DNA from 3 places in the Mesobacillus thioparans genome. Region 1 is predicted to be linked to each of the others. Evidence: predicted binding sites of a transcription regulator. Region 1 holds the regulator's gene; each other region holds the start of a gene.
What was found. Region 1 encodes Rex, which represses fermentation and respiration genes when NADH is low (regulators of the CRP and FNR family bind a similar motif). Its sites were predicted from a motif close to TTGTGAAATATTTCACAA; they were not measured.
Positions count from the first base shown of each region.

Region 1 (5,951 bases):
GCTTGGCGAGGGCAAGCCTTGTTTTCTGTCCTCCGCTTAAAGTGGAGATTTTTGTGGAATAATCAAAAGACTGGAAGTTCAAGCCGTGAAGGACCGAACGGATGTCAGCTTCGTACTGGTAACCGCCTTTTTCCTTGAACTGGACCTGCAAAACGTCATAATCCTTCAAAACTCTTTCATATTCCGACTCATTCGACAGGATGCCGGGATCGGACATTTTTTCCTCAAGCCGGCGCAGTTCTTTTTCCATGCTGTGCAGATGGTCAAAGACCGCCAGCATTTCATCCCAGATGCTTTTCTCGGATTCCAGCCCTGTATTCTGGGCAAGGTATCCGATTGTCGTTCCTTTCGGGCGGATAATCTCGCCGCCATCATGGGATTCAAAACCGGCAATGATTTTCAGCAGGGTTGATTTTCCCGCACCGTTCCGGCCGACCAATGCAACACGGTCATTGGTCTGTATTTCAAACTTGATATTCGATAAAATAAGATCAGCAGCAAAATATTTTGATAGCTGATTGACTTGTAATAGAATCATTATTTTTCACCTCTAATGCCTTAGGGATAGTGTAACCCAATCCTATGGGCTCGGCAATATGTGCGGCCTGCTATAGGGAGCAAGCTATGAAAAATTTCCCCTCTATATGTGAAGATAGAAACAAAGTTCACACACAAGTTTGTGAAAATAGTGTATTATTTGGTTGAAAGGAGCTTGAATATGGCAGAATTTACGCATTTTAATGAAGAGGGAAGAGCGAAGATGGTCGATGTCAGTGAAAAACCTGAGACGGTCCGTACGGCAGTCGCCCATTCAAGCATTACCGTTAATCAAGATATATATGTAAGGATTACTGAAAATAAAATAAAAAAAGGCGATGTACTGGCAGTCGCGCAGGTTGCTGGCATCATGGCGGCCAAGAAGACATCCGAGATCATCCCGATGTGCCACCCGATTCCATTAACAGGCATTGACCTTTCGTTTGATTGGGAGCAAAATGGTAATGACTATATATTAAATATCGCAGCAGCTGTTAAAACAAAAGGAAATACAGGGGTAGAAATGGAAGCGTTAACAGCAGCGTCAGCATGCGCGCTGACTGTCTATGATATGTGCAAGGCCGTCGACAAAGGCATGGTGATCGGCAAGACCTATCTCGTGGAAAAGACTGGCGGGAAAAACGGCGATTTTAAGAGAGATGAGAAGCTAAAATAGAAATACGAACGGGTGGAGGATGGAGAATGACGAATGATGCTATGAAGATTCCGCAGGCAACCGCAAAACGTTTGCCGCTGTATTACCGATTTTTATTGAACTTGCATTCTTCAGGCAAGCAAAGGGTATCATCCGCGGAGCTGAGTGAAGCGGTAAAAGTGGATTCTGCTACGATTAGAAGGGACTTTTCCTATTTCGGGGCTTTGGGTAAAAAGGGTTACGGCTATAATGTGAATTACCTGCTGACTTTTTTCCGAAAGACGCTCGACCAGGATGAACTCACAAAGGTTGCGCTGATTGGTGTCGGTAATTTGGGAACGGCGTTTTTGAATTATAATTTTTCCAAAAATAATAATACGAAAATTGAAATTGCCTTCGATGTCGACCAGGATAAGGTAGGGACGCAGATTGGCGATGTGCCTGTCTATCACATGGATGACCTTGATAAGGTTGTTGTCGAGGAAGGCATCCAGGTGGCGATCCTGACGGTGCCATCAGCGGTGGCACAGCCGATCACGGACAGACTAGTACAGGCGAATGTGAAGGGCATCCTGAACTTCACGCCAGCGAGGCTGAATGTGCCGCCTTCTATCAGGATCCATCATATTGATCTGGCAGTGGAATTGCAATCATTGATTTATTTCTTGAAGCATTATCCGACTGACAGTGACTCAGAAGAATAAAAAATGGCTCCTTCATTTGAAGGAGCTATTTTTTCTGCATTTGTTTAAGTTTGAAATGAAACAGGATCATCCTGATGCCGGAGCCGAAGTCGAAGGTGGCGAGCAGGACGAGCAAATAACTGAAAAATCCCCAGCCTGAGTCGTTGACATTCTGGATGGCGAAATAGGTGAATAAGATGCCTAACAAGATGTAGACAATGCCTGAGAACATAGGCGATTGCTTCATGACTTAAAATCCCCCAATAAAGCTTTGAATTTTCTCTGCTTCTCTTATCATTCTCTCTATGTCTTCTCTGAATACGGATTGAAGCAGGACAACCATTGTATTCATTGTAACATGGGCGATGATCGGCACGATGATCCGCTTTGTTTTTACATACAGGAAGGCAAAGGTAAAGCCCATCGCCGAGTAGAGGATCACATGCTCTGGCTCCATATGGGCCAGTGCAAAGATGACGGAACTGATCAAGGCTGCAAAGAAGAAATTCATTTTCTTTTGCAGGCTGCCGAAGATGATCTTCCGGAAGACGATTTCCTCCAGGATCGGACCGATGATCGAGCTGACGAGGATGACGACCGGGAACCTTTCGATCAGCTTGATGATTTCCTGTGTATTCTCCGAGCCCATTTCAATTCCAAGCATGCTTTCGATGCTGCCAGCAATCGACTGGGCGAACAGGGCCAGAAAGACCCCGGCGAAAGCCCAGGCCGCCGAGCTTGCCGGCGAAGATGCTTCGCGCAAATCTGCATGTATGTTTCGTTCTTTCCTTAAAATCATCAGGATGATCAGGAGAGTCAGTGAAAAACTGATCACGAGCCAGTATGGAATCGCGAGGGTTTGCATTTCATCAAGGCTTTTTCCCATCGCGGCACCGATGAAAGCAATGATTGGAACCCCCACAAGGCTTGAAAGCTGCATGACAATATAGGCAATAAGGACGTACCAGTATTCTTTTTTCAATCGAAAAAACTCCTTAATAATGCAGTAATGTATGTTCTGAAATTTTACGTAATAATATGCTGGCCTGTAAAATAAAATACGGGGACAGCTTTGCTTATCTAGGCACTCTCTATATTCTACTAGTAAATGATTTGAAAGTTCAAATTGTAGGGTCAGGATGAAAATGTGGTTGTCCGGGTTTAGTATTTCCTGAATACCAGATACTTGTTAAGGTGAAATTTTCTCTTTAAAAATGATCGGAGGTTCAAATGGTTTATTTGGAAACGTCACGACTGCTTTTGCGCGATTGGTCTGCCGCAGATTTAGAGCACTTTTGCAAAATGAATGCAGACCCGGATGTGATGAAGTATTTCCCTCGTGTCTTATCTTCCTCAGAAACGGAGAGGTTTTATCAGGATATGCTAGCCGAGTTCAATGAATACGGCTTTGGGTTATATGCAGTTGAAGTGAAGGCCACGAAAGAATTTATCGGATTCCTCGGGTTTCACATGGCAACTTTCGAAGGTGATTTCACCCCGTGTATAGAGATTGGCTGGAGGCTAAAGAAAGAGGCCTGGGGCCAAGGGTATGCAACAGAAGGTGCCAGAGCCTGTCTGGAATATGGATTCAAGCAACTGGGCTTTAATGAGGTCGTCAGTTTTACTGCTGAGATCAATCGTCCTTCAATCAGTGTAATGAGAAAAATCGGTATGAAGCCTGTTAAAACGTTTCTCCATCCGAAAGTAGATCAGGGCAGTCCGCTTAAGAAGCATGTCCTCTATCAAATCAATTCATGACGCTGTCTCCGGGAGGTTTCCCCAGCATTCGACAGCAGCAGAATCAGTTAGAATTTTCATGAAAAATTTTAGCTTCACGCTTGCAAAAAAAATCCAGATTCTTTATTATATAAATTGTGTTAGCACTCTGATGAGGCGAGTGCTAATAAAAAAATCTACATATAATTTGAGGAGGTTGTTTCACTTGATTAAGCCACTAGGAGATCGCATTATTATCGAGCTTGTTGAGTCTGAAGAAAAAACTGCAAGCGGTATCGTTTTACCCGACTCAGCGAAAGAAAAACCTCAAGAAGGTAAAGTCGTAGCTGTTGGAACTGGCCGGGTTCTTGAGAACGGCGAGCGCGTTGCACTTGAAGTTGCAGTCGAAGACCGCATTATCTTCTCAAAATACGCAGGCACAGAAGTGAAGTACCAGGGAACTGAGTACCTCATCCTACGTGAAAACGACATTCTTGCAGTAGTGGAATAGAAAAGTGGAAGCGCCTTGGTCAGGCCCGACAAGCGCTGGAGGGCCTGACAGTGAAGTCGTTGTTTGACTTCATTGGCAGGACCGAAATCGATATGTATAGCCGACTGTCCAGAAACGCAGAAGCTGGAGACTCCGACAAAGAAGCGCTTTTTGCTTCTGCCGGCGGAGTTGAAGTTTCGGAGTTTCTAGGAGGCGACACTAAACAAGCGACTCGAGGGACTAGGCGCTGGAGCTAGACACTAACAAAAGTGTAGTGGGTTAACATATTAAATTAAAAATCCGAGGAGGTTTTTCTACAATGGCAAAAGAAATTAAGTTCAGTGAAGAAGCACGCCGCGCGATGCTTCGCGGGGTAGATTCTCTTGCAAATGCAGTAAAAGTAACTCTTGGACCAAAGGGACGAAACGTGGTTCTTGAGAAGAAATTCGGTTCACCTCTTATCACGAACGATGGTGTAACAATCGCTAAAGAAATCGAACTTGAAGATGCATTCGAAAACATGGGTGCTAAGCTTGTTGCTGAAGTAGCAAGCAAGACAAACGACGTTGCTGGTGACGGTACGACTACTGCAACCGTTCTTGCTCAAGCGATGATCCGTGAAGGTCTTAAGAACGTAACTGCTGGCGCTAACCCAATGGGCATCCGCAAAGGTATTGAAAAGGCTGTTATTACAGCTGTTGAAGAGCTTAAGGCTATTTCTAAGCCAATCGAAGGCAAAGCTTCGATCGCACAAGTTGCGGCGATCTCTTCTGCTGATGAAGAAGTTGGCCAATTGATTGCTGAAGCAATGGAGCGCGTTGGCAACGACGGCGTTATCACAATCGAAGAATCAAAAGGCTTCACTACAGAATTGGATGTTGTTGAAGGTATGCAGTTCGACCGCGGATATGCATCTCCATACATGGTAACTGATTCTGACAAGATGGAAGCAGTTCTTGAAAATCCATATATCCTGATCACTGACAAGAAAATTGGCAGCATCCAGGAAATCCTTCCTGTCCTTGAGCAGGTTGTACAGCAAGGCAAGCCATTATTGCTTGTTGCTGAAGATGTTGAAGGTGAAGCACTTGCTACATTGGTAGTCAACAAGCTTCGCGGAACATTCAACGCAGTGGCTGTTAAGGCTCCTGGCTTCGGTGACCGCCGTAAGGCTATGCTTGAAGACATCGCTGCATTGACTGGCGGTGAAGTGATCACTGAAGAGCTTGGACGCGACCTTAAGTCTGCTACAATCACATCTCTTGGACGCGCTTCTAAAGTTGTGGTTACAAAAGAAAACACAACAATCGTTGAAGGTGCTGGAGACAGCGCTCAAATCGAAAGCCGCGTAAACCAGATCCGTGTTCAAATGGAAGAAACAACTTCTGAATTTGACCGTGAAAAACTGCAAGAGCGCCTTGCTAAGCTTGCTGGCGGCGTTGCAGTCATCAAGGTTGGTGCTGCTACTGAAACTGAATTGAAAGAACGCAAGCTTCGCATTGAAGATGCCCTTAACTCAACTCGCGCTGCAGTTGAAGAAGGTATCGTTTCAGGCGGTGGCGTAGCGCTTCTTAACGTATACAACAAAGTGGCTGGAATTCAGGCTGAAGGCGACGAAGCTACTGGCATTAACATCGTCCTTCGTGCAATGGAAGAACCAGTTCGCCAGATCGCTCACAACGCAGGCCTTGAAGGTTCTGTAATCGTTGAGCGCCTAAAGCGCGAAGAAGTCGGCACAGGCTTCAACGCAGCAACTGGACAGTGGGTAAACATGATTGAAGCTGGTATCGTTGACCCAACTAAAGTTACACGTTCTGCACTTCAAAATGCAGCATCCGTATCTGCAATGTTCCTGACTACTGAAGCAGTA
Region 1 is NZ_CBCSFH010000024.1:5,052-11,002, forward strand. Features, by position in the region: gene ACNAZ4_RS23140 (ABC-F family ATP-binding cassette domain-containing protein) at 1-538, opposite strand, end outside; gene moaC (cyclic pyranopterin monophosphate synthase MoaC) at 719-1,213, shown strand; gene ACNAZ4_RS23150 (redox-sensing transcriptional repressor Rex) at 1,240-1,896, shown strand; gene ACNAZ4_RS23155 (YdiK family protein) at 1,922-2,122, opposite strand; gene ACNAZ4_RS23160 (CPBP family intramembrane glutamic endopeptidase) at 2,126-2,857, opposite strand; gene ACNAZ4_RS23165 (GNAT family N-acetyltransferase) at 3,106-3,633, shown strand; gene groES (co-chaperone GroES) at 3,818-4,102, shown strand; gene ACNAZ4_RS23175 (hypothetical protein) at 4,153-4,338, shown strand; gene groL (chaperonin GroEL) at 4,401-5,951, shown strand, end outside.

Region 2 (5,951 bases), on a different contig from region 1:
GTGATACTATTCCTAATATGAAAAGTCTTCTAGGGTTCCGCAGCAGCATTGCTGGCCTGGTCCGAGAGAGGACGCACAGGGTACCTGTGTACACGGAGGGACAAAAACCCGGGAGATATCGAATGATATCTCCCGGGTTTTTTAATGAAGGCATATTTCACTTTGATTGCTGCTTTACCCAGATACAACCTAATCGGATGGGGAAAACTATTCATATTAACCCAGGAGCAGTTTTATCTTAGGCGTTAACGCAACAAAATTTATGAAAAGAGCCTTATGAAAGGAGAGATCATTATGGCTTGGATTTTTTTGGTGATAGCTGGCATATTTGAAGTGGTATGGGCAATTGGCCTGAAATATACAGAAGGATTTACCAAAGTCGTTCCGTCAGTAATTACAGTGATAGGGATGGCAATAAGCTTTTATTTTTTATCCATGGCAGTCAAGACCTTGCCGATAGGAACAGCTTATGCCATCTGGACAGGAATTGGCGCAGCAGGTGCCGTCATCCTGGGAATCATTTTGTTTGGGGAACCACGAAACTTTTTAAGGCTGATGTTTGTCGCCTTCATTTTAATCGGGATCATTGGCCTGAAGGCAACATCCGGGAGCAATTGATCATGCAAAAAGCAGGCTGGCATTTCATGCAGTCTGTTTTTTTTGAATGTGTATTTGCAAATTTCACCAATTTATATTATGATGCCGATAGGTACCTTTTATTACTAGGTAGGTGATAGGATGTTTAATCGTGAACTTTTAAAAGGGAGCACATCCCTGGTGCTGCTTCAGCTGCTTAATGAACGGGATATGTATGGTTATGAGCTCGTGAAAGAATTGGATAAGAGGAGTGACCATAGTCTGCAGGTAAAAGAGGGGACTCTTTATCCAGCACTGCATAAACTTGAAAAGCAGGAGTACATTGAATTCTATTGGCAGGAGCAGGAAAAAGGTCCGGCAAGGAAGTATTACCGCATTACGAATGAGGGCAGAGCAGTCCTTATAGAGAAAACGGAAGAGTGGCAGCATTTCGTCAATGTCATGAACAAAGTGATCAGGAGAACAAAAAATGATCCAGTTAAAGACTGAATTCCTCGCAGAGCTTGACAGGCACTTAGGGAAGCATGCAGACAAAGACCAAATTTTAACGGAATACGATATCCATATCACAGAGATGCTGGAGGACTTAAGTGACACTCAAAGGGGAGGGGAAGAAGTAATCTCGGAACTTTATTCAAGACTGGGAACTCCTCAAGAAATTGCAGCAAGCTGGCGTGAAGAATTAGCGATGACACCAATGAAAACTCAATGGGTTTTCATTAGTGCTAATCTGCTTTTCTTTGTTGGAGGCATCATACTGACCCTGGTACATAATCTTTTCGAGTTCTCTTTCATTGACATGGCATGGCAAAACCTAACTTCTATACCTGCCGTGATCATCTTTCTATATCTCTTCTTTTGGGCGCTGCTTGGGTATGAGATTGGCAAAGGATTTGGCCATAAGGGGAGAAGATTGATGAAAAAAACGTTTATCCTGTCTATCCTGCCGAATCTAATTCTTATGAACCTGACATTGCTTAAGCTGATACCGCATGATTGGTTCCAGCCGCTGCTGAGCCCGGCATTCATTGTTATTTGTATTCTTTTTACAGCGTTATTGTATCCGGTTTGTTGGATTGGATATAGATGGGGGAAAAAGGCTTCCATCTAATTTTTTTGATTCACTACATAGTATTTCTATGTATATAGAATTATAAGGTTGTATTTTTTTGATTACATACCTAGTTATTCTAGGCGAAAGGAAGAATAAAATGGAATTGAATTTTAAAAAAGGAGACTGGATTTTTTTTCTGGTCTGTCTTGCTCTGGGAATCCTGGCTGAAAGGTCTTTCCTGCATGGAAACATTGGCTTGTCCTATCCAGTGTTCATCACGGTTTTTTATGGAGTGTTTTTCTGGAGGTATCGTTCATTTACCTTTACAAATAAAAAACTTGGCCTTTTAATGATTGTTTCAATTTGGATGCTGTCCTCGAGCTTTTTCCTGCATTCGAATATGATTTTATATATCTTGAACTTTCTTGTGATTCCAGTTATGGTCATCATTCAATTGGTGCTTGTAACTTATCCGGTTCAGAATCAGTGGCACAGGTGGCCATTCGTCCAGAAGCTCTTTTTGACAGTCGGTGCAGCCATAGCCTATGTCTACAGGTTCTTAATGCATGTCGCTAAATTTTCTGTCAGAGGGCTTGAAGAAAAAAAGAGTGCAACGCTGCGAAAAGTATTGATTGGTGTGGGTATTTCATTACCGCTATTGTTTGTGATCGTCAACCTGCTAGTCTCTGCTGACCAGCAATTCGGAAACCTTCTAGGAGCTTTCCCTCGATGGCTTTTGGGATTGAAGATAGAAGAGGAAGTGGCGCGGACGGTTGCAGTCATCATTTATACATTGGCGATCTTTGGCCTGCTACAGGTGCTTAGGATTAAACAGCCGGTGCCTGCCGATGACCCGAAGCCAACTGGAAAAGTAGCATGGGATAGCGTGATCAGCTTGACAGTGCTCACTTTATTGAATATTGTTTACCTCCTATTTGTAGCAGTACAATTTCAATACTTTTTCGGTGAGACATTAAAGGCCGGATATACGTATGCTGAATTTGCCCGAAGAGGATTCTTTGAACTTCTTTTTGTAACGATGCTGAATTTATTGATCATTACTACGATTGTTTCTTATGTCGAAAAATCGTCTAAATTTATTACCCTGTTCATTCGCTCTCTTCTTTCCCTGCTCGTTACTTTCAGCGGAGTGATGCTGTATTCAGCATTTTTACGCCTGCTTATGTATGAAGAGGCGTATGGATTTACCTTTGCCAGGGTACTCGCCCATTCCTTCATGGTGTTCCTGCTCGTGGTTTTATGTTACTCCTTAATGAGGATTTGGATGGAAAGACTCTCGCTTGTTCGCTTTTACATCATAGCCGCAATCATTTTTTATACAGTAATCAACACAATCCAGCTTGACCAATATATTGTTGATCGCAATCTTGAGCGATACTCAGAAACTGGTAAGATCGACATTTATTATTTGAATTCGTTGTCTTATGAAGGCGTAGAGGGTCTTGTGGAGCTTTATAAGCTTAATCCGGGCCATCCAGGTCTTTCAGACTTGCTGCTGCAAAGGAAGCAAGAATTCCTGGATTCAGAAGAAAGTTGGAATTCAATCAATATCTCCAGGAGAAGCGCTGAAAAAGCAATCAAGGACCTGGAGATACAGTGATCTTGAAATGTGGCTAAAATCAAAACAAATGCCTGCTTTGTTACCAGTTTTGTAACATATCGATGTGACTAATGATGATAAAATAATCTTAAGCCAAATAAAGGGGAGCCATGTAAAGTGGAAGGATTATCTGAAGTCATTAACCTGATTAAAGGTATTGAGAGTTCAATTGACTCATTGCATAAAAGAGCTGAAAGCATGGAGAAAAGGCTCGAACGTCTAGAGAAAGTCGATAGTATTGAGCATCGTGTAACATCAAACCAGATCGATATAACAGATATAAAAGACGCTCTTGAAAGAATGGAAGAAATGCAAAGCGCCAAGATTGAAAATATGTTAAAAGAATTGCTGAGCAAGGCAGAAATCAAAAACAACTCAGAATTCACCACAATCCATAAACGCCTCGATTCACATCTGTTGAAGTTGGGAAGGGTCGAGGAAGAAATCCTGATGGTCCAGCAGGAAAAATAGATCTTGTAGAGATTGCCGATGGCAGTCTCTTTTTAATTTATATAGACCTCCACAAAACTTTCATAAATGTTCAAACCCTTGCCACGCGTGGGGTAAGTAGGAATTCCATACTTTTAAATGTTCAGTTGTTCACAAAAAATTTGCCTTTGCTGGTCTTGGACGAAGGATGCCGGAGTTATGATTAAGGTGTAATCAAACATGGTCTGTTACTTAATAGAGTCTATTTTTCGAGGTGAGTGCTTTGAAATACGATTTAGTCCTTCTCCATGCACCGAGTGTATATGATTTCCGGGAAAATGCATTGCTGGCTGGCCCAATCAGCGATGTCGTCCCATCATCTCCAGTATTTGAAATGTATCCGATTGGGCTGACAAGTATTGCCGAATATTTGGAGCGGCAGGGACTGCGTGTGAAAATCATCAATATCGCAAATCGGATGCTGATGGATGAAAGCTTCGATGTGGAAAAGAAGCTGAAAAAAATCAAGACACGTGCCTTTGGGATTGACCTGCACTGGCTGCCACATGCACATGGCAGCATCGAGCTTGCCAAGATTGTCAAAAATCTTCACCCTCAGACCCCCATCGTTTTTGGCGGACTTTCTGCAACCTATTACCATAAGGAATTAATAGAATATCCATTCATTGATTTTGTCATGAGAGGCGATTCTACGGAAAAATTGATGCTGCTGTTGATTAAGTATTTGAAATACGGCACCCATCAGCTTGGCGGGATTCCCAACTTGACATGGAAGGATGGCGATACTCCGGTTTACAATCCACTGAGCCATGTTCCGGACAGTCTGGATGAATTTGATATACCCGGTTACCGGTATACAATCAAATCTGTGTTCAAGTATAAAAACTTCCTGGATCCGCTGCCGTACAATGGCTGGCTCCAATATCCAAACACAGCGATCCTCACAGCAAAGGGATGTACCCAGGGGTGCCTGATTTGCGGAGGCTCCAAGCAATCCTATAAGGATAATTGCAACCGGAAAGTGCTCGCCAAACGTTCCCCGGAGAAATTGATTGAGGATATTTTGTTCATTCAGCGCTTCAGCAGGGCGCCGATCTTCATCCTTCATGATATCCGCCAGGCAGGCAAAGAGTATGTCGATGAATTTTTTGAGCGCCTCAGTGAAATCAACCTTAAAAACGAACTGGTTTTTGAACTGTTCCAGTATGCCAATGAAGCGTTTTTTGAAAAAATCGAGAAGGCAGTGTCGAAGTACAGCATCGAATTGACCCTCGAAACTCATGATGAAAAGATCCGCCGTTTTAATGGGAAATTCAACTGCACGAATGCAAAAGTAATCGAAACGCTTCAGGCTGCATTGAAGCATAGCTGCAAAAAGATTGATATATTCTTCATGGTTGGCATTCCCCATCAGGATTACCAGAGTGCACTTGATAATGTTGATTTTTGCGAGGAAATCCAGAATGCCTGCGGCGATAAACGCTTATCATACTTTGTCGCCCCACTAGCGCCGTTCCTTGATCCGGCAAGCCCGGCTTTTGAAAACCCTGAGAAATACGGCTATAAGAAATTCTGCCACACCATCGAAGACCATAGGAAAGCAATCACCCAGCCTTCGTGGAAATACATGCTAAGCTTTGAAACTGATTATATGACCAGGGATGAAATAGTCCAGTCAACCTATGAATCTGCAAAAAAACTGAATGCATTCAAATTGAAACATGGCCTAGTCGACAAGAAGACGCATGATGAGGTCAATGAGAAAATAGCCAGGTCACTGGAGTATATCGAAAAAATCGATCAAATCGTTTCGCTGCCCGAAGCAGAAAAAAATCGCCAGCTTGCCCTGCTCAGCAAAGAAATGGAGGAGGTCAACAAGTACAGTATCTGCGGAAAGCATGAACTGAAATGGGAAGTCAAAAAGCACTATGCAAATATCTTCTCACTGACTGCAATCGGGCTTGAACTATTGGCAGAGGACATTGTAATCAATGTAAGGCAGCGATTCAACGCTTATAATAAACGAATCGCAGAAGCCTCAAAAAGCAGAACATGAACCACCTTTTAAAGCCGTCAGCTCATCCTGACGGCTTTTTATCTTCCCTGAAAAAAGGGAGTTCCGAACGATATCCTCAATCGGACGTGCATGAAAAATGTTTAAAATAGCTCCAAATGTGAAACATGTAAAAGAAATATCAACAGAAAGTGACTTTCGGATGGAGGATGTCA
Region 2 is NZ_CBCSFH010000001.1:808,345-814,295, reverse strand. Features, by position in the region: guanidine-I (ykkC/yxkD leader) riboswitch at 19-117, shown strand; gene sugE (quaternary ammonium compound efflux SMR transporter SugE) at 295-618, shown strand; gene ACNAZ4_RS04100 (PadR family transcriptional regulator) at 739-1,086, shown strand; gene ACNAZ4_RS04095 (HAAS signaling domain-containing protein) at 1,067-1,708, shown strand; gene ACNAZ4_RS04090 (DUF4153 domain-containing protein) at 1,809-3,272, shown strand; gene ACNAZ4_RS04085 (hypothetical protein) at 3,390-3,743, shown strand; gene ACNAZ4_RS04080 (TIGR04190 family B12-binding domain/radical SAM domain protein) at 3,985-5,778, shown strand; gene ACNAZ4_RS04075 (cation diffusion facilitator family transporter) at 5,946-5,951, shown strand, end outside.
Region 2: a site for Rex is predicted at 3,861-3,878, ahead of ACNAZ4_RS04080 (TIGR04190 family B12-binding domain/radical SAM domain protein). Genes of this name have one in related genera too.

Region 3 (5,951 bases), on a different contig from region 1:
TGAGGCTGAGTGTCGTCTTCCCGCTGTTCTGGTATCCCGCCACCTGGAATAGAACTGGTTTTACCAAGGCCAGTCACTGCCAACATGATCCTCGAGCATCAGGACCTCAACCTCAGTTCCTTCTTCGAAACCTCTTGTCCCGCCCGGGAGAATCATGAGTGAATTAGCGCCCGCCAAGCTCATGATGATATTCGACTTATCCAGACCACTCGGTGTTACTGCCAGCTTCCCGTTTTCGATTGTCAGGGCACTCCTGACAAATCTTGTGAATGGATTTGCTTTAGGGAAATTCGCATCCAGAATCGCCATTTCTTTCCTGAGGTGTGGTTTATCGGTGAACAGCATCGTCCTGATGATCGGCCGTGCGAACAATTCGAATCCCACGTAGCAGGCAGATGGATTTCCAGAAAGGCCAAACAGCAGCTTGCCATCAAGCTGGGCCACAGTCGTCACGCTTCCCGGACGCATCGCAACTTTATTGAACAATACTTCCGCTCCAAGCTTTGCATAAATTTCCGGCAAATAATCGTAATCCCCTACCGAAACTCCTCCTGTCGTAATGAACAGGTCCACTTCCTCCACCGCTTTGCTCACAGCATCAAAACAAGTGTCAAAGTCATCAGGCAGCTGACCGAAATATTTAACTTCAGCTCCCGCCCGAAGGATTTGCGCAGAGATCATATAGGAATTGCTGTTGCGGATTTTTCCCGGTTCAAGCGGCTCATGGACATCAAGCAGCTCAGTTCCGGTGGCATAAAGACCGATCACCGGTTTTTTCGCAACAGGGACCTGGGCATAGCCAAAAGTCGCCAGCATCGCCTGGATTCCAGGATTGATGAACGTGCCTTTTTGTACAAGCACCTCCCCTTCCTTTGCATCCTCGCCGCGATAGGAAACATTGTCTCCTTTGTTATGCTTGCGTTTCGTCTCCATATACTTCTTACCATCACGCTCGATTTCCTTTGCAAGCTCAAGCATGACCACGGCATCGCCGCCGACTGGCATCTGGGCACCAGTCATGATCCTGACAGCCTGGAAAGGACCCAGTTCCTTATCCGTAAGCATCCCTGCCCCAATATGGTCCACAACTTCAAATTCCACGGACTGGTTTTGTGAAGCATCCGCTGAATCGACTGACCTGATTGCATAGCCATCGTAAGGCGCCCTGTCAAAATGCGGAACATCGCTGGTCGCTTTCAGGTCCTCTGATAAATAGCGTCCGAAACTTTCATTTATTGAAACATATTCAGTGGAGCCATTCTTCTTGTGCTCCATTACTTTCTTGACTGCCTCTCCGATCGGGATAGGGTTCCTTTTTTCTAACATATAATCAGCTCCTATTGCAGGCTTAACTTGTTTGATTACCCTTTTCATTATAAGAGTAATGTAAAATTGAATACATAACAAACCTCACAGTATTCTCTCATAAAAACTATTAAAAATATGTAGATTTTTTGTGAAGTGTGATACACATCACCAAGTAGTAACTACATTTCCTTTATGCTGAGTATGTAAACAGTATAAATTTTATAATGGAGGTTCTTAAAAATGAACATGCCTTTTGATCAACATTCACTAGTTAAAGATATTGTCAATATATTTCCTCAATCCAGTGATTTATTCAAGAAAAACAGACTCGACTTTTGCTGTGGCGGCAACCGTCCGCTATCAGAAGCAGCGATGGAACAGAACCTTGATGTTCCTGAGTTGATGATCCAGCTTGAGGAGCTATACAGAAAGCATAATGGCACAGCCGAAAACATGGAGGTATGGACCGAAACAGACTCAGAAGAATTGATCGAGCATATCAAGAATAAATACCACCGTGAGCTTGAGGAAGAACTGAAAATGCTAAGCCCATATGTAACCAAAGTAGCGAAGGTCCATGGTGAACGCCACCAGGAATTAGGGAAGGTATATGAACTCTTTTATGCTTTAAAGACGGAGCTTTTGGAGCATACCGCAAAAGAAGAAGCCACAGTATTCCCGCTGCTTTTGGAACTTGAGAGTGCTGACGATGAAAAGCGTGCTGGAATCATTTCCGAAATCAAGGAATTGGAAAAAGAACATGATCACGCAGGCTCAATCCTGAAACAATTGCGCGAAATCACGGAAGATTTCAATCCGCCAATCGATGCATGCGGAACATACCGTTTAGTCTACAAGCGACTTGAAGCATTGGAATCACACACATTCATGCATGTACATCTTGAGAATAATATTCTATTCCCGAGGTTCATTGCCTAGGAAAAAGTACAAAAAAATGGCCCCATCATCACGATGGGGCCATTTTTCTGATTCGCCTATAGTGCACCTGAAAACAGACGGGCAAAAGATTCTTTCGTTCTTTCCCAAAGTCCTCGTTTATGGTATTGGACTGCGCTGATTTTCTCTGAATCCTCAATGTCCGCTTCATAATGCGCCACGAGATCCCTTATGGAACTTGTACCAAGCAGGAAGACATTCACCTCAAAGTTCAGATGGAAGCTTCTCATGTCCATATTAGCCGTTCCGATTGATGCAATATTCCCGTCGACAATGATGACCTTCTGGTGCAAAAACCCTTTTTTATAAGAGTAAATTTCCGCTCCATTCCGCAGAAGTTCCGAAAAATAGGAACGGCTCGCGTATTGGGTCAGATAACTATCATTTATTTCCGGCACCATGATCTTTACTTCTATTCCTTTGGCCGCGGCAACCCTCAATGCCGTCCGGATCGCTTCGTCAGGAACGAAATAAGGAGTGGCAATCCAGATTGACTTCGTTGCACAGGACATCATTGTATAGTAAAAATCACTCATGATCCCCTGCTGCATGTCCGGCCCGCTTGGCACTACCTGGATCGCCCCATCCAGTTCATCGCTTTCATGCAGCTTTTTCTCGGCCACATGGTTCTCAAGGACCCTTTCACCGCTGACATATTCCCAATCCAGCAGGAAGACATTGTGAAGAGTATAGACAGCTTCTCCTGTAAGCATCATATGGGTATCGCGCCAGAAACCCATCTTTTCATCTTCGCCGAGATATTCCACACCCACATTCAATCCGCCGACAAATCCGATTTCCCCATCAATGATGACAATTTTCCGGTGGTTCCGGAAATTGAATTTTTGATTGAAGAACCCGTATTTAAGCGGTGAAAACGGCGCTGCCTTGACGCCTGCATCCTGCATTTCCTTTAGGTCAGTCGCGGCAATCTTCATGCTGCCGGCAGCATCGAACATGAATAAAACCTCAACACCATGCCTTGCTTTTTCTTTCAGGATGTCGATGATTTCCCTACCAAGCCGGTCAGACCTGAAAATATAGTATTCCATATGGATGAATTTTTCCGCTTCCCGCAATTTCTTTTTCAATTCCGAAAAAGTCTCATCGCCATTCTTGAGGATTTTTGCTTTAGAAGCGGTCGTAATCGGACTTAATGCCGAATTCTTTGCATACTTGGCAAAGCAAAGCTGATTTTCGTTCAAGAAGGAGAGATCCCTCGCCTCTTCATTCCTCATCAGCTTTTCCCATTGGTCGCGATCCCTGGTCCGCTTGCTTTTATACAGATACCCTTTTAAATACAGCTGCCCTGAGAATAAGTAAAAGAAATACCCGGCAACAGGGAATAAAAGCATGACGTACATCCACATCAGTGTGTGCTGTGCCGAACGGTTCTCCAGCATCAATGAATAGATGCTGACAAACAGGATCAGGGAGTAAACTGCGATTGCCGCAATTTTAATTGCCTGGCCGTAGCCAGTGAAAAAGATAATATAAAGACACGCCATTAAAATAAATACAAATATAAATTCAATTCTTCTTTTTAGCATCCGGCATCTCCAACTAATTTTATCGTAGTTCATGTATACCCATAAACCTTTTGGTTGGAAACATAGTATACCCAAAATACAGGGGCAGCTGATGATCCAGCCATGATAAAAAGCTAGAGAAACAGAAAAAGACCCCCGAAGGAGTCTTTAGCCGCCGATATAGGACATTTCGATTTTCTTTCTCTTTGCGACTGTTTCGGCTGTGCGTTCATCCGAATAACGGTCCGTTCGATGGTTCCAGATATCCGTGATTCGTTCGCGAAGTTCCTCATCACTAGCACCAGCACGCATGAAGTCACGGATATCATGGCCATTGCCATTGAAGAGGCACGTGAACACCTGGCCATTCGCCGATAACCGAGATCTTGTACAGCTGGAGCAGAAGGACTCAGAAACCGAAGAGATGAAGCCCACATTGATATCCGTACCTGTGTAACGGTACTTTTTAGCGACCTCACCATAATAATCAGGATCAACTGGTTCAAGTTCGTGGTGCTGACTGAGCATTCCATGGATCTGCTTTTTGGTAATGACGTCATCCATTTTCCAGCCGTTTGTGCTTCCGACATCCATGTATTCGATATAACGGAGCTCCAAGCCTTCCTTCTTACAGAATTCTGCCATCGGAAGAATCTCAGAATCATTCAGGCCTTTCTTGACGACCATGTTGATCTTAACGCCCAACCCAGCCTTTTTAGCCGCTTCGATACCTTTAAGTACCGGCCCTACTCCAACATTTCGGCCATTGATTTCGCCGAACAGTTCATCCTTTAAACTATCCAGGCTGATATTCACGCGCTTCAAGCCTGCTGCAAAAAGTTCTTCAGCGTACTTAGGCAGCATGACGCCATTCGTTGTCAGAGCGATATCCTGAAGTCCCTCAATCTGATTGAGCTTCTTGACAAGGATCGGCAAGTCTTTCCGCATCAGAGGCTCGCCGCCTGTGAGCCTGATTTTCTCAACACCCAGTTCAATGAACAATTTTGCTACTCTTTCAATTTCTTCATATGACAGCAATTCACTCTTAGGCAAAAATGCAAAGTCAGGCCCGAAAATCTCGGCAGGCATGCAATACTGACAGCGGAAATTACAGCGATCTATAACCGAAATACGCAAGTCGCGGAGCGGTCTATTTAATTTGTCCTTAATTATGCCTTTTACCATCTGTGTCAACTCCAATTATAGAAGTTTTGATTATTGACATTGTAACAGCTACAAATATTGTTAACTGTTAATATTCTCACAGTAACATCAATAGTCCTCTATTTAGAATAGTAGATTTTACCCTTATATATATATTACAACATAAAAACTGCCAGGATAGTGTTTTTATTGAGAAATGTCACTATGTTGTCATATTATCTAAATTAGAAGGCTGCATCAAGGGTTTGATGCAGACTTCATAAGGTCTATTTGTTTTTTGCAGGGAGCTCACTGAAGATGCCGACAAAGTTCTTGATTTCTCCTGCCTCATTTTTTACCGGACTGATGGTAAGCATTTCAGGATAAATGACTCCGTTCTTCTTTTTGTTCCAGATTTCCCCCTGCCAGAATCCAGTTTCATTAATAGATTTCCACATTTCCTTGTAAAAAGCATCCCCATGCTTTCCCGAACGCAGGACGCTCGGGTTTTTCCCAATGACTTCCTCAGCATTATAGCCAGTTACAGTGGTGAAAGCCTGATTTACCTTTTCAATCATGCCCTTCACATCCGTAATCATGATTCCTTCTGCTGTATGGTCGATGACATTTTTCGCAAGGCTCAATTTCTCCTGATAGTACATCCAGATGACGATGATCAGGCTGGCAAGCGCAATCTGTGACAGCGCCATGAAACCGATGGCATAATGTCCGGTCAGATTGAACAGGAAGGCCAGCATAAGCGGCGGGAAGAAGCCTCCCAATCCACCCATTGCAGACACGATTCCATTCACGATCCCCGCTTGTTTTGAAAAATACAGCGGCACAAGCTTGAAGACTGTGCCGTTGCCGACACCCGCACTGATCGCGACTGCGAGGCAGCCAATTGTATAAAGGGTCAGGGAAGGCGTGAACGAAAGCAAAATACCTGAAATGGTCATGCCGGCAAAAACAACCATCAAGATGACAAATGAGTTGAATTTATCACCCAGCCAG
Region 3 is NZ_CBCSFH010000001.1:650,329-656,279, forward strand. Features, by position in the region: gene mobB (molybdopterin-guanine dinucleotide biosynthesis protein B) at 1-67, opposite strand, end outside; gene ACNAZ4_RS03335 (molybdopterin molybdotransferase MoeA) at 61-1,326, opposite strand; gene ric (iron-sulfur cluster repair di-iron protein) at 1,549-2,247, shown strand; gene cls (cardiolipin synthase) at 2,304-3,815, opposite strand; gene moaA (GTP 3',8-cyclase MoaA) at 3,963-4,979, opposite strand; gene ACNAZ4_RS03355 (nitrate/nitrite transporter) at 5,225-5,951, opposite strand, start outside.
Region 3: a site for Rex is predicted at 1,462-1,479, ahead of ric (iron-sulfur cluster repair di-iron protein). Genes of this name have one in related genera too.